Regions from separate parts of the Alkalihalobacterium sp. TH-98 genome, predicted to be linked through region 2. Evidence: riboswitches for the same ligand, from Rfam matches in the RefSeq annotation. Region 2 holds a riboswitch; each other region holds the start of a gene.
What was found. Region 2 has a riboswitch for cyclic di-GMP ahead of AC2VNP_RS10295 (hypothetical protein). Riboswitches for the same ligand answer to the same signal wherever they lie in the genome.
Positions count from the first base shown of each region.

Region 1: it holds a riboswitch for cyclic di-GMP, as region 2 does, so the genes downstream of both, AC2VNP_RS12185 (YncE family protein) here and AC2VNP_RS10295 (hypothetical protein) in region 2, are expected to answer to the same signal.
Region 3: it holds a riboswitch for cyclic di-GMP, as region 2 does, so the genes downstream of both, AC2VNP_RS08910 (hypothetical protein) here and AC2VNP_RS10295 (hypothetical protein) in region 2, are expected to answer to the same signal.
Region 4: it holds a riboswitch for cyclic di-GMP, as region 2 does, so the genes downstream of both, AC2VNP_RS15720 (type II secretion system protein) here and AC2VNP_RS10295 (hypothetical protein) in region 2, are expected to answer to the same signal.

Region 1 covers NZ_JBYCKM010000033.1:19,246-22,454, forward strand. The annotation lists gene AC2VNP_RS12185 (YncE family protein) at 417-1,559, opposite strand; cyclic di-GMP riboswitch class II at 1,580-1,662, opposite strand; gene AC2VNP_RS12190 (hypothetical protein) at 1,774-2,151, opposite strand; gene AC2VNP_RS12195 (acyltransferase) at 2,575-2,760, shown strand; gene AC2VNP_RS12200 (VanZ family protein) at 3,019-3,209, shown strand, end outside.
Region 2 covers NZ_JBYCKM010000026.1:162,842-166,050, reverse strand. The annotation lists gene AC2VNP_RS10300 (hypothetical protein) at 377-1,138, opposite strand; gene AC2VNP_RS10295 (hypothetical protein) at 1,744-2,127, opposite strand; cyclic di-GMP riboswitch class I at 2,172-2,262, opposite strand; gene helD (RNA polymerase recycling motor HelD) at 2,321-3,209, opposite strand, start outside.
Region 3 covers NZ_JBYCKM010000023.1:10,706-13,914, reverse strand. The annotation lists gene AC2VNP_RS08915 (glycoside hydrolase family 16 protein) at 112-975, opposite strand; cyclic di-GMP riboswitch class II at 1,589-1,671, shown strand; gene AC2VNP_RS08910 (hypothetical protein) at 1,722-2,279, shown strand; gene AC2VNP_RS08905 (L,D-transpeptidase family protein) at 2,766-3,209, shown strand, end outside.
Region 4 covers NZ_JBYCKM010000045.1:12,274-15,482, reverse strand. The annotation lists gene AC2VNP_RS15730 (type IV pilus modification PilV family protein) at 1-240, opposite strand, end outside; gene AC2VNP_RS15725 (prepilin peptidase) at 252-1,004, opposite strand; gene AC2VNP_RS15720 (type II secretion system protein) at 1,141-1,536, opposite strand; cyclic di-GMP riboswitch class II at 1,740-1,823, opposite strand; gene AC2VNP_RS15715 (sensor domain-containing diguanylate cyclase) at 2,090-3,209, opposite strand, start outside.

The DNA of each region.
Region 1 (3,209 bases), on a different contig from region 2:
TATATAGTTATCCACATCTAGAATCGAGGGACCTGTACCTTAGTCTTCCTTTTTATAGCCTTGTTTTTACTTTGTGGAATATAAACTTCACAAATTACAGATATTTCATCAAATTAAATGAAACCGAATGAAACCGTCACAGTGACACCCCGAAAAATATTGTTTCAAGTTAGTAGATAGATTGAGAGGCGAAGTTATTGTTTTATCTGCTATTAAAAATAAATCGACTAAAGTTAAAAATATTTTAGTCGAAGTTGATAATATTTGGCGAAAAGTTGAAAATATATCGGCCGAAGTTAAAAATAATAAGAAGTGATGCTGCCCCACTGTGTGGGTATAAAAAAACCTGGGTCTAATCCAATAAGGACCCAGGTTTTTTTATATAAGAGAGATCCTAATAGGCTCTTTCATTAAAGTTAACGGTTAATTATGCGTACATCGATACCATGGATATCTCCACCAGGCATTTCAATTTGTTTGACTTTCTTTAGCGAGCGCGTATTAATGATGGATACTCCTGGGCGTTGACCGGCAATGGCATGCGTCCCTGTAGCTGGTTCTGGTCCTCTTGTTGTCACATAAGCCCATTGTCCGTTTGGTGAAAAGTTCATTAAGTCAGGTGCGCTTCCAATGTAGGACACTTGGTTTACGGCCTCATTTGTCTCAATATCAAATATCGTTGCATTATTTGTCATCCGATTAATCACCCAAAGGTTTTGGTTATCTGGTGTAATCGCAACCCCATGAGCATCCTTACCTAATGTGTCTTTTGTCTCGATTAATTCATGAGTTTCGGTATCAAAAATATACAATTCACCGAGATCAGCACTTCCTGCATTCGCATACATCGTTTTTCCATCGGGAGAAAGGATTAACCCACAGCCATGTGGTTTGACATCATCCTTATCGTAAGCTTTCACTAGCTCTAAAGTGTCCGTTTCAAATATGAGTAAACCGCCGCCTCCAAGTGTTACATAAAAGTATTTATCATCCGCTGTAAAGAAGTGACATACTGGCGTAGTATTTGGGAAGCGTTCTTTTTCGGTGAGTTCCTCGTAATCTTCTAATTCGACGGTTTTCACATATTTAAATTTTTCATTTTTTACATCGGTTTCAATAACAGAGATACTTTTGCTAGGGGTGTTCGACACGATGACTTTATCTCGTTTATTCGTTGGTATGGCAGCATGAGCCCCTGGAGCGGTCGGGATCGTTGCGATAACTTCTTTGTCGGACCCGCGAATCACTGAAACATCTCCACTAGTCATATTAGCGACATACGCATATTCACCTTTGTTATCAAAGACTAACATATGCGGTGTTTTCCCTACACCATCATCTTCAGTTAACGTCTGCTCTATTCGGTGATTTGCTCCATTGATAATATGGATCTCATTATTTAATTGATCGGCTACCCAAATTTCATGACTGATAAAGCCATTTCCTCTTTCTGAAGGGTGAGAAAAACCTGTCATTACCAATAGGGATACTAGTAATAATAGGCACAAAAATTTAGCGTTCGATCTAAACGCCTTTTCTAATGATATGTTGCTCTTCATATGTATCTCCTCCTAATGCTTTTGTAGAGGGTGGGTCGCACTACTAGCTCCCTATATCCCAAGTGCCCGTATGTAGAATATAGTTCAAAGCTCCCATTCCTGTCAGATTATAGTGGAATATTCTGAATTTATCAATACTAAGTTCTCAACAATTTTCTACATAATTCACAGTATACCCAATAATGGGGGGCAGACCTCTATGTAAACGTAACTCTTACCGCTGCATCAGCTTTGCCATCCAAAGTACAAGATCTATGATACTGCCGTCGATCCCACTTTGAAAGTAGACCCATAATTGTCCGCCAGTTGTGGTTGGTGTTCGGTCAAACACAACGGTTTTAGAAAAATACCCGTAAGCAGGCGGAGCATCTGCATCCTGAAGCTGGTTCATCCCAGCGAGAAGATCCGTATGGGCCGAAAACCGCTGACCAATACGAAACAGCGAATCTGTAGGGGGAGTAACATAAATGGTACGAAAAGTAGGTTCCACAAGGACAGGAACAATAAGAGTCCAACCTGGAAATATTAAATTTGGATCCGTTATTGGTGGATTTAATGGTTGGCTCTTTAATCCCCAAGACTGTACTGCCAAATGAGCAGCAATTGAAAATAACGTATCGCCAGGCTGGACGGTATAAACGACATGGGTTTCTCTTACAACCAGCGTAATATACTCACTCCCTACTATGTGCTAATAACAAATATATTAATTATAGATGAAGAATATGATTTGGATTGCGTCACAGAACGTCTTAGTAGTGATTAGTAACCCCAACACGATCATCCAATCCAACCTTAATTTCGTTGAGAGAAATTCATTACGAATTACTTTTTAGCCAATTTCCTTTGTTTAAGTCTATTCTAGTAAAAATAACGAAACCTAGGATCAAAGACCTGTATACCAGAAAGAAAGTCACACATTGTCGTAAAAAAAATAATCTCCTCAACAAGTTTCGCCTTACTTCAAAAGTAAAATTTGGTAAAGTATATGAAAACGATTACAGAGGTGAATAAGATGTCCTTTGAGTTGGTGCTAGATGCGATACTAGGAAAGAGAGAATTGTTCCATGTTATTGATTGTACAATATGCGGCCACGAAGAAATTTACTACGTTGAGCCTGAGTCGAAACAACAAATAGGGAAAGCTTGTTCACATTGTGGGTTTGTTCAGAAATTTGAGTTTGATCACCAAAAAGAATAGTGATCAATACCTTATCTCCAAGAGTTTATTCTGATAAAAAAGTAGGTTAAGTACCTGCTTTTTTAGTTGGGGATTTTCCCCTCATCTTACTCTCGCTAGCCTCTCATTTCCCTCTTTTTCTGCTTCAAATCTTCCTAAATAAGAACAATTAACTAGTTGGGCTGTTGCTAATCCTAGCTAAAGCGTTAAAATAATAGATAACGACTTGATTGACTAAAAGGTCAAATTTTAGCAGCATCGTAGGGAGTTTTTCATTGCATGATTAAATGGTTTTCCTGGACAGCTGTGATCGCTTGGATGGCGCTTATTTTCTACTTATCGCATCAACCAGCAACAGTGTCTAGCGAGTTAAGTTCAGAAGTTACAGAGGTAATCATAGAAATCATTGAAACAGTCGCCCCGAATATTCAATTTGAATTCGGCAACTTAAATCATCTGGTAAGAAAAAA
Region 2 (3,209 bases):
GAAACCTATTGGTAACATCTAATTAGCCCCGACAATCCTATTGTTGTCGGGGCTCCACTACGTGATTATATGCAACTAAACACATCTTAACGGTAAAGAGGTGTGTTTAGTTTATAGATTTTGGGAACGGTAATTACAAAAATTCAATGAATTACACTTTCTGAGCCTCTTCTCCCTGTTACTGGTAATACCAGGGTCATATTCTCGTTTTCTGGCCCACACTCCAACCAGTATGAGTCCAGATTGCACTGTCGTAAGAGTTGAGGGAAGTCTCGCTGGCCGCTACTACTACCAAGCCCATCTACAAATGCTGTTTCTATCTAAAAAACATTAAGAGGCTGCCATAAAAGTGGGCAGCCTCTCTTCTTTCTACGATCTATTTTATTTCCTCAAGCTCTTCTTCATTTTTCCCAACTTCTTTAATTAACGCTTTATAGCCATTTCTCGTTAATTTAAACTCATTATCAACGTATCCTGACTTTTCTAAAGCTTGAATGATGTCATCTGATAATGATGAGCGAATTTCATCTAGCGCCCAATTCAAGTCATAAATCGATCCATTGAGGACAGAATCCTTATCCAGTGAAGCAGCGATTTCTTTGATCGGATCGACCTTTATGAAATACTTCTTTGTTTCAAGTACAGCTTGGTGGATTTTGTTTTTCGCATTATTAATTTCTTGCATAATCGTTGATATTTCGTTATCTTTTTGTTTAATTTGTTGACGATACTTTTGTTTTTCTAAATCGCTTAATTCAGCTTTTGTAAAAAGCTCTTCGAGTAACATCGTTCGATCTAAATCTACTTTTTCTAAATCACTTTGTTTCTTTGCAACTTCAGACTTTGTTAACTCCACATCTTCAGATTTTTCGTCTTCAACCTGCTTAGTTTTCACATTGTTTGCTTCTTCACTTTGGTTAGTAACTAACGGAGTTCTTATTCGATTAATAGAAACCGCAAGAGTCATTAACAACACCATAACAAATAATCTAAAAATAATATCATTAAACAAAGCTCCTATGAAAAGTGCTACTCCTAAACATCCAATAACAATTATAAACGCCCAATCTTTTGACGAGTTTGGTTTTTTTAATGCTTGAAGTAACGACGAAGATTGCTGTTTTGATCTATATTCCATCTTCTTTCTCCTTTATTTACTTTTTAATTGCAACATCATTTGAAAAATATCCTATTTTGAGTATATCAATAAAATTTAAGTTTGCCAGACTTCAATTGTGTCAACTTATTATAGAGTAAGGAAATCATACTGTAATGAGTAGTCTTTACTATTCTCTTCTACAAATACCTTATATTAAAAAAGATAAAGCTATTACAAAAATGGATAAATGGTATAAAAGATCCAATATATTTGTTCTCCTATAGGATTTTAGCATATTAAGAGAAACATAACCTGAACGAATGACGATAATAACCAGAGCAATCGTAATTAAAATGGACGGGATCATCTCGCAACACCTCCAAGTTGTTAAGTCATTCATGTATATGATCAAAGATTTCGTCATACGACTCTTTTTTTATTGACAACTTCGTACAAACAATTCCAATATTAAAGCACCTGAACTTCAAGAACAGTTTAATCAAAGCATCTCCACTCTAAAAAAAAAGACGCAACATGTAAGACAGCTTCACATGTTACGACCTTCAAAATAAGATTTTTCCATTTACTTCATATATACATCTCTCTAAACTTACCTATTAAATGGGTCTCTTCATGTCCCTCACCTATAAAAAATCAAGAACGTACGTACCGTCGCGACCATTAAGATAAGGATTAATATGACCGCCAAATTTATACTTGTATCCACGGTATTGCAGAAGCGACGGGGAGATTTCATTCGATCTTTCCGTAAACTCGATTCCTTGAAACCCCTTTTCATTGGCGATCTCTTCTAGAATAACTACTAATCTGTCCAATTGATATTTAGACATAGCTTTTTTACATTCCAATAAAACGACCAAACGTTTACTACGTCCAGGTCCAGGTCGAATCGTCAACTTACATTCTACAAAATTTAAATAGAGACAAACTAAATCCTCGGTATAACCAGCATAGTTTAAAATCTTGTTCAATTCACTGAAATCTTCCAATTTAATTCGAACAAACAAAATACTACTTCCTCCTTATTTACTAAACCGCACGGAGGTCCATATTCGGCAACTGGCTAGCATAGTTAATTAACATTAACTGAAGCCCCTATAGTTTTGCGTCATCACTTTTCAATGATTTTGCCCTTTCGTACGATTGTTTTATATCATTACTATCTTAACAGCATTTTCAGAATACTGAAACCAAAAAGGTCTAATTTTCATTTCTGTATGTCTCTTTTGGAACTTTATCGAGAAATTGACTCAGTTCCCCTTTATAAAAAAGGTCTAGTGAATGCATCGCCCTTGTACACGCGGTATAAAATAAATTCCGTTCACTATCCTCGTGGTATTTTGAGTTTGAAGCATCGTAAATAATAACGGCATCAAACTCGACTCCTTTTGATAAATAAGAGGGGATTACTAGTACCCCGGCTTCATAACCTGTCGATTGTTTTGTTATCATTCGAAGAGGTAGTAATTCTTTTAAATGTTCGTATACATTCTCTGTTTCCTCAGCCGTTTTACAAATAATTGCAATCGTTTCATGTCCATTGGCTTGAAGTGTTTCAATTCTCTTCCCTATTTTTGAATGGAGTTCATTTTCATCTTCAGCTAATTGAACCGATGGCTTTTCACCTTGTCGATTAAAAGGATCAATATTTGCACCGATAATCCCCTTCGTAAACTCGACGATTTGATACGTCGAACGATAACTGCGTGTCAGCTGATATTGCTCCATATCATCTTCTTGAAACAAATAACGTAACGCTTCAAAACTATTGACGGAAGAATGGGCATAAATGGACTGATTTAAGTCACCAAGCACAGTCATTTTTGCACGTGGAAATAAGCTTTTTATGAACGCAAATTGAAACGGCGAATAATCTTGTGCTTCGTCAATAAACACATGACGAATCGACGTATTCACCTGAAGACCCTCGAGCCGACCTTTTAAATAAAGAAGAGGTGTCGCATCCTCATATCGAAGATGGTTTTGTTCTATATTTTCAGTTGTTGAGACGCATATATCAGCCCACTCTTTCGGTAATTGATCCGAATACCCGTTTACATACTCTGCTTTTCTAAACAATTGGATATAC
Region 3 (3,209 bases), on a different contig from region 2:
AGGGCTTTTTTGATGATAAAATACAAGCATTAACTATATGGAATATTGGGAATATCGTACAAATTGAAAATATGACCAATATCGTTATATTAAGTATACTTTCCATTTTTATTATCCTACTTTCTTATAAATTTTAACGTAATCTATAGAGAATATGGCAGGAAAGAATGTACTTAAATCAGGGTCCCCTGGCCAATTTCCACCTATAGCCAAATTAATAATAAGATGCATTGGCATATCCGGGATGTTATTGGTAGAAGTAAAAACAAGCTCTTCATTCACATACCACCGTATTTCGTTTTCTTCCCATTCAATTCCGTATATATGATCTGTATCAATTTCCTGATTTTCTGTTTTATTATAAGTTGTTTGAAGTTTTCCGTTTTCCCTCCAATGGTGAACTTGATAGATGAGATGCGGTTCGTGACCAACATTTTCAAATATATCAATCTCAGGTAAATGGTCCTTTCCATCAGACGGTAACATCCATATAGCTGGAAATAGTCCTTTACCAACAGGGTACCTTCCTTTCACTTCAACTTTCCCATAAAGAAAATCAAATTTACCCTTCGTTTCAACAAGTCCCGAACTATACTTTTTAGGAGCGACACCATCCTCCTTTGCTATTAAATTAAGTCGACCATTACTAACTTCTACATTTCTGGGAGAATACTCCTGAAGTTCGTTGTTATAGCTTTCTTTTCGCTTTAGAGCCGTCCAATTTTTTGTATTCAGTTTTTCATCTGTAAAATCATCAAAGAAAACTAACTTCCAACCGTCTACATCTTGTTCATCACTTGGAGGTTCACTCCAACTGCTGTCTTCGCTTTTCACTTCGATCTTATGAGTTGGTGAAACAGATACAGACTCTTCGGATAAAGCTTGATTATTGAATGAGCGACTTTTTTCCCCACCTAACCAAAAGAACGAGATTACAATTAGAAAGACTAAGGTAATTCCTATCCATTTTTTCATAAAACACACCTAATCATATTTGAATTTTTTATTCGTTTTAAAGAACATTGTATCTCATACACAATAGTGGACTACCATGCCAAAATTCCTATAAAACAAATAGTTCACTTCACTCCTTTGCTAAAATTTTCATTCAATATCTATATTTTATTGTGCTTTATAGAGAACAATAACTGCTAAAAAAAGACATAGAAAATAAATTTTCCATGCAAGCTTTTTTGAGTTGTGGATCAATCATTCTACAGATCTCCACTAAAATTCTATTGATACTCTTTTATTATAAATTGAACTACAGTTAAATTTAAATGATTTTTTTTCCAAAAAATTCGACAGTTTATACGTACATTACAATTATTGATAAGTAAAGATATATTCACTACATAACATCGACCTCAACATTTCTTTAAATTTGCCCATGAAAAATATATTTAACTGTAGTTTATTAAATCTATTAAAATTGATGTGGCTCTTTGTATATATATGTCGAAACAAAAATCTTCCATATTCTCTAAAACGAATATATAATTCGAAATAGAGACAATGCACTACTATTTCACGTGGCCACAAGAAAGAAAGGCGCAAAGTCCTAAATGTTAGGCCTATGTACTTAGTTTTAACTTTGGGAAGCGATGAAGTATAACCCTTATTTGGACACCTTGGGGTATATGAAGCTAGTGGTGTAACCGGCCCTCTTAATGATTGGTTTTTACTATATTAAAAAATTGATTTAAGAGGAGAAATGGGAAATGAGAAAATTAACAAAAAAAGTAGTAGGATTAACAATTGCAACTTCTTTAGCATTATCAGTATTTGCAGGAGGAGCTTTTGCTGCAGAAGCAGGAGCTGAAGATGTAACAGAAAATGTAGAAAGCAAATTTGTTAAGGATGTCCATGAATTAACTTTAACAGCAGATACTTATGAATTGGAAGTCGGAGAAACTGTTACACTTACAGCATCGGCTTTGAAAACAGGCTCTGCCGCAACGTATAACTGGACAGTTAATGATGAGGTATTTGAAGGAGAAAGTTCGTTAGTACTAGATGATGATGGTTATTACACTTCTGTAATTACGTTTGAAGCAGATGAAGCAGGTACTTATAAGTTTGTATTTGACATCCAAATGACAGCTGGTAATAGTCAAGTTTCTTGGGAAGGACAAGAAAAGAAAGAAGTAACATTTGTAGATCCTGCTCCAGCAGATGGCGATAATGAGAAAGACAATAATGGTAAACAATTAGGGCACATCAAAAAGGATGTGCCACAAGGACCTGCTTCTGGTTCCAATGCAGGTGGGAAAAAATAATTATTATTAACAAAAGAGAGGAGAATGGCTTATTTGGCCTTTTCTCCTTTCATTCTATTACAACAGTATTTGTTCATTTAGAAGCATAGGATACCTTCACAGTGACTCCCCGAATAATCTTGTTTCACAGCGTGTTCCACGTTTTTTAATAATGGTGTGTACTAGACAATTGTATTATTAGAAGTCTCTATGTTGATATAAAGTAACTATCCTCTTATCTAACTCACTCCCTATTTATAATTCAACCTGTAAAGCTTTCCTATCGCCTACTTCTTAGCCCAGAGAAATTAAATAATTGCAACAACCCCACCAAGTATTTCTCCAGTATCCTACATAAGTTCACCAAAAATTTATAATAAACTTCCCCAACTTACAAAAAACGACAAAATATAAATTTCCTATCTAGTAAAATGGTAGTAAAAGATTATAATTAAGTTAGATAAGAAGTTTTAGAGTCTAAGAAAGTCGAAGGTCGGGGGGATATATATGGGTTATGCCGTAGAAAAATCTGTAGAAGAAAATAATCTTCGACAGAAACAACCTAATAAATGGTATAAAAACTGGAAGTACATTCTATCCATTATTATCTTTATTACTGCACTTATATTGACGGTAATGATCTACTATCAAAATACACATTTTAATTCAAACATTACGATTAATGGAATAGAAGTTAGCGGGCTGACAGCTGATCAAGCCCTAGAAAAGTTGCAAACCTCTGTGCTTAAAAACCAAATCTATGTTGGGGACCAGCTCATTTTAGAAGGAACTGAAACAAAGATGGAGTTTACAGAAAGTGACTTACCCGGGATTAGAGAAACTTTAAGAAGTCAGGCGACCTTTTTCCCATCTACAGAAGCGAAAACGTATTTTTTACTGCCAAGTCAAACCGACGAATATCGTAGTGAAGTTCTGAGAACCGAATTCGAG
Region 4 (3,209 bases), on a different contig from region 2:
TCCGGAATTCGCTGAACAAGTTCCATATATCGTTCTATTCTCTAATCCCTCAGGATAAGTACTAATTCTAGCTGTTTCCACCACTTCTTGAGCAGAATACTGAATTTGACTTTCTTTTCCTTGAGATACGGTATTCGTAAAAGTCCCTGTCATTAATGTGAGAATAGGAATGACAACAATCCCCAAAAGGGTAATAGTTACAAGTAACTCGATTAATGTAATTCCTCTTTGATCCTTCATAACCTCACACCTTACCATAATAAGTTCAAATACCAATTCCATATGTCATAACCAAATAAGTAAGCTAACAGCGTCCCAATAAAAATAAACGGCCCAAACGCAATCGGTTGTTTACGCTTCACGATGCCAAGCACCAAGAGCGTAATGCCGACAATCGTACCTACAAATGATGCTAATACGAGACTCATAACGGTCATCCACGGACCTAATGCAACACCGATCGCCGCATAAAGCTTTACATCACCACCACCCATACCACCACGGCTGACGATAGCAATCAGTAGTAACAATGCAAAACCAACAACCCCACCAAGTAAATAGTACCAAAACGGTTCCGTCCCAATAAATAAGCGACTAATGATTAATAAACCAAGCATTGGTAACGTCACCACATCTAAAATAAGTTGTTTGCGAATATCGGTTAAGACTGAAATAACAAGTAAAATAGTTAAAATGAGTGCAGGAATTAACTCTAGTTGAAGACCAACAAATTTATAAACAATAAAAATCGATGTTGCTGTTAATAATTCTCCAAATGGATATAAAGGAGAAATTTTTGTTTGACAGTAACGGCATTTTCCTTTTAAGAATAAGTAACTGAATACAGGAACTAGATCAAGTACAGTAAGTTTATGCTTGCAATTTGGACAATGAGAAGGTGGGAATGCTATGGATTCTTTGTTAAGTAGACGGATGGCTACTACGTTTAAGAAGGAGCCGAGTAATAACGCAAGTAATAAAAAGTAAATATCTAATAATATCAATTAAATCTCTCCTCATCAGAAATAATACATAACATCCCTTCTTTATTTAATAAATAGAGTTAAAATTTTCTAATGCAAGTATTAAATTATTTAAAAAGCTGTCGCTATCAATTATAGCGACAGCTAGTAATCCTTATTAACGTGCGTATTGAGACCCACTAGGTAAACATGCTGCTCCGATTTTTACAGTACTTGTAGTAGCGTTACCTTCAATAGAGAAAGCTGCAGCTGTAGCATCACAAGCTCCAAAAGTTTCAATTGTAGGCAGCGGATTAATATTTAATTCACCTAGTCTTGCAGCAACAGTTTCCCCAGTTGGATAATCACCTGTCTCTACTTTGTATCTTTGCAAATCATCATTAATAATCTTTACATTCTGTTCATTTGTTGCTTGACGTGCTTTATCACTATTCTGCCCTAACATCGGAATAGCAATCGCCGCAATAATCCCTAAAATAACAATTACAACTAGTAACTCAATAAGTGTTAAACCTTTTTGATTTTTAAGACGTTTTTGAATAAGTGCCTTCATTTAAATATCTCTCCCTTTTTTCTCATAGTTAATTTATTTTTTGAGCTTGTCCGCTCTCAAAACCGTACCTAATTTCTTGTTGCTAGACTTGACCTAATAATGATGCTTTTGACTTTGTTCGCTAACTTTTTTACCTTAATTTGTCATAAAATGACAAATTAAGTGCAAAAAAATAACCTTTACTAGACCTCCTCCGAGATGTCATATGTAAAAGTCGGTTGCACCACTAGCTCCGTACGACTTAGGTGCCCACATACAAGTCGTATTTCATCGCGCCTTTAATTTCAATATATTGAACAATTCTAGTAATAAATACTCTAATCTCTTATGTTTCAAACCTATTATAACAAGTCCTACTACTAAGATCATTAGAGAAGTGTAATTCCCTTTAATTTACTAGTCTGTTTGCTTCATCCTTGCAACTCTGATTATAGCAAGATTCTCCTAAATGAAAATACTTTTCGGTAAATTTTTTTATGGAATTTATATCAAATTTACTACTTTAGTCACAAAAGTGACAATAGTAATTTTTATTAGAAGATAAACTGTGTCGTTACCTCGTCAACGTATCTTCTAACGTTTCCACTGCTACTTGTACTTCAGATCGATCCCCATACACCGCCACGCGGTTTCTGCCTTTTTGTTTCGCTCCTGTATACATCGCACGGTCTGCTTGGCGGACAAGTGATACCGGATTGGACTCTTCATCATCGCTAGTTGCCACACCGATACTCGCCGTGATCTGAATCGTTTTCATTTCTCCTTCGTTGAGGTCGTTATGAATAAGGAACTGGTGTTGGGCAATGCGCAGACGTAATTCTTCCGCTTTCATGTATGCGGCAGTTGAATTAGTGTTTGTTAATAGAATGACAAATTCTTCGCCGCCATAGCGAGCGACAATTCCGTTTTCCCCTATTGTCTCTTCCATCAGCCTTGCGATTTGACAAAGTACGTCATTACCGGCTTGATGGCCATACGTATCATTAACAGACTTAAAATGATCTAAGTCTAGTAGAATGACCGCTACTTTATCGTTCTGAATGACGCTTTGTTCATAGTTTTCAATTAATAGTCGCTCAAACGAACGATAATTATAAAGACTTGTCAGCGGGCAACGTTCACTTTCTTTTTTCGTTGCTTCGTAATGACGGGCGTTATCAATCGCGACACCGACGAAGTTTGCGAGGATTTCCATTAACGTGACATTTTGCTTTTTATAGGCACTTTTTTGATTAACAGCGATCGTGATGATGCCTTTCAACTCACGATGTTGAATAATTGGGACGACCATTACGGAATGAGCTGTTTTTAACCAAAGACGCTCTGGTGTCGGCCATTGGCTCCTATTTTGAAAGACAACGGCTCTTTTTCTGCGGTACACTTTTTCAGTTACTGAATCAATTGTCTTTCCCGTTGAAAAAAGAGCAGTGGGGTCTTTTTGATAGGCTTCTAGTAGTTGCAGCTTCGTATTTTCAATTGTGTATAAGTAAATATAATCACTTGGAAATAAGTCTTTTATTTTATTGATAAATAAGTGAGCAGTCTCTTTTACTTCCCACGTACTGCTTAATTCAATGCCTAGTTCATTTACTTTTTTGAGTTGGTCATTCATTAGTTCACTTCTGCGATAGACTTTTAACATAATGGAAATTCCTATAAAAGCAACTGCAACG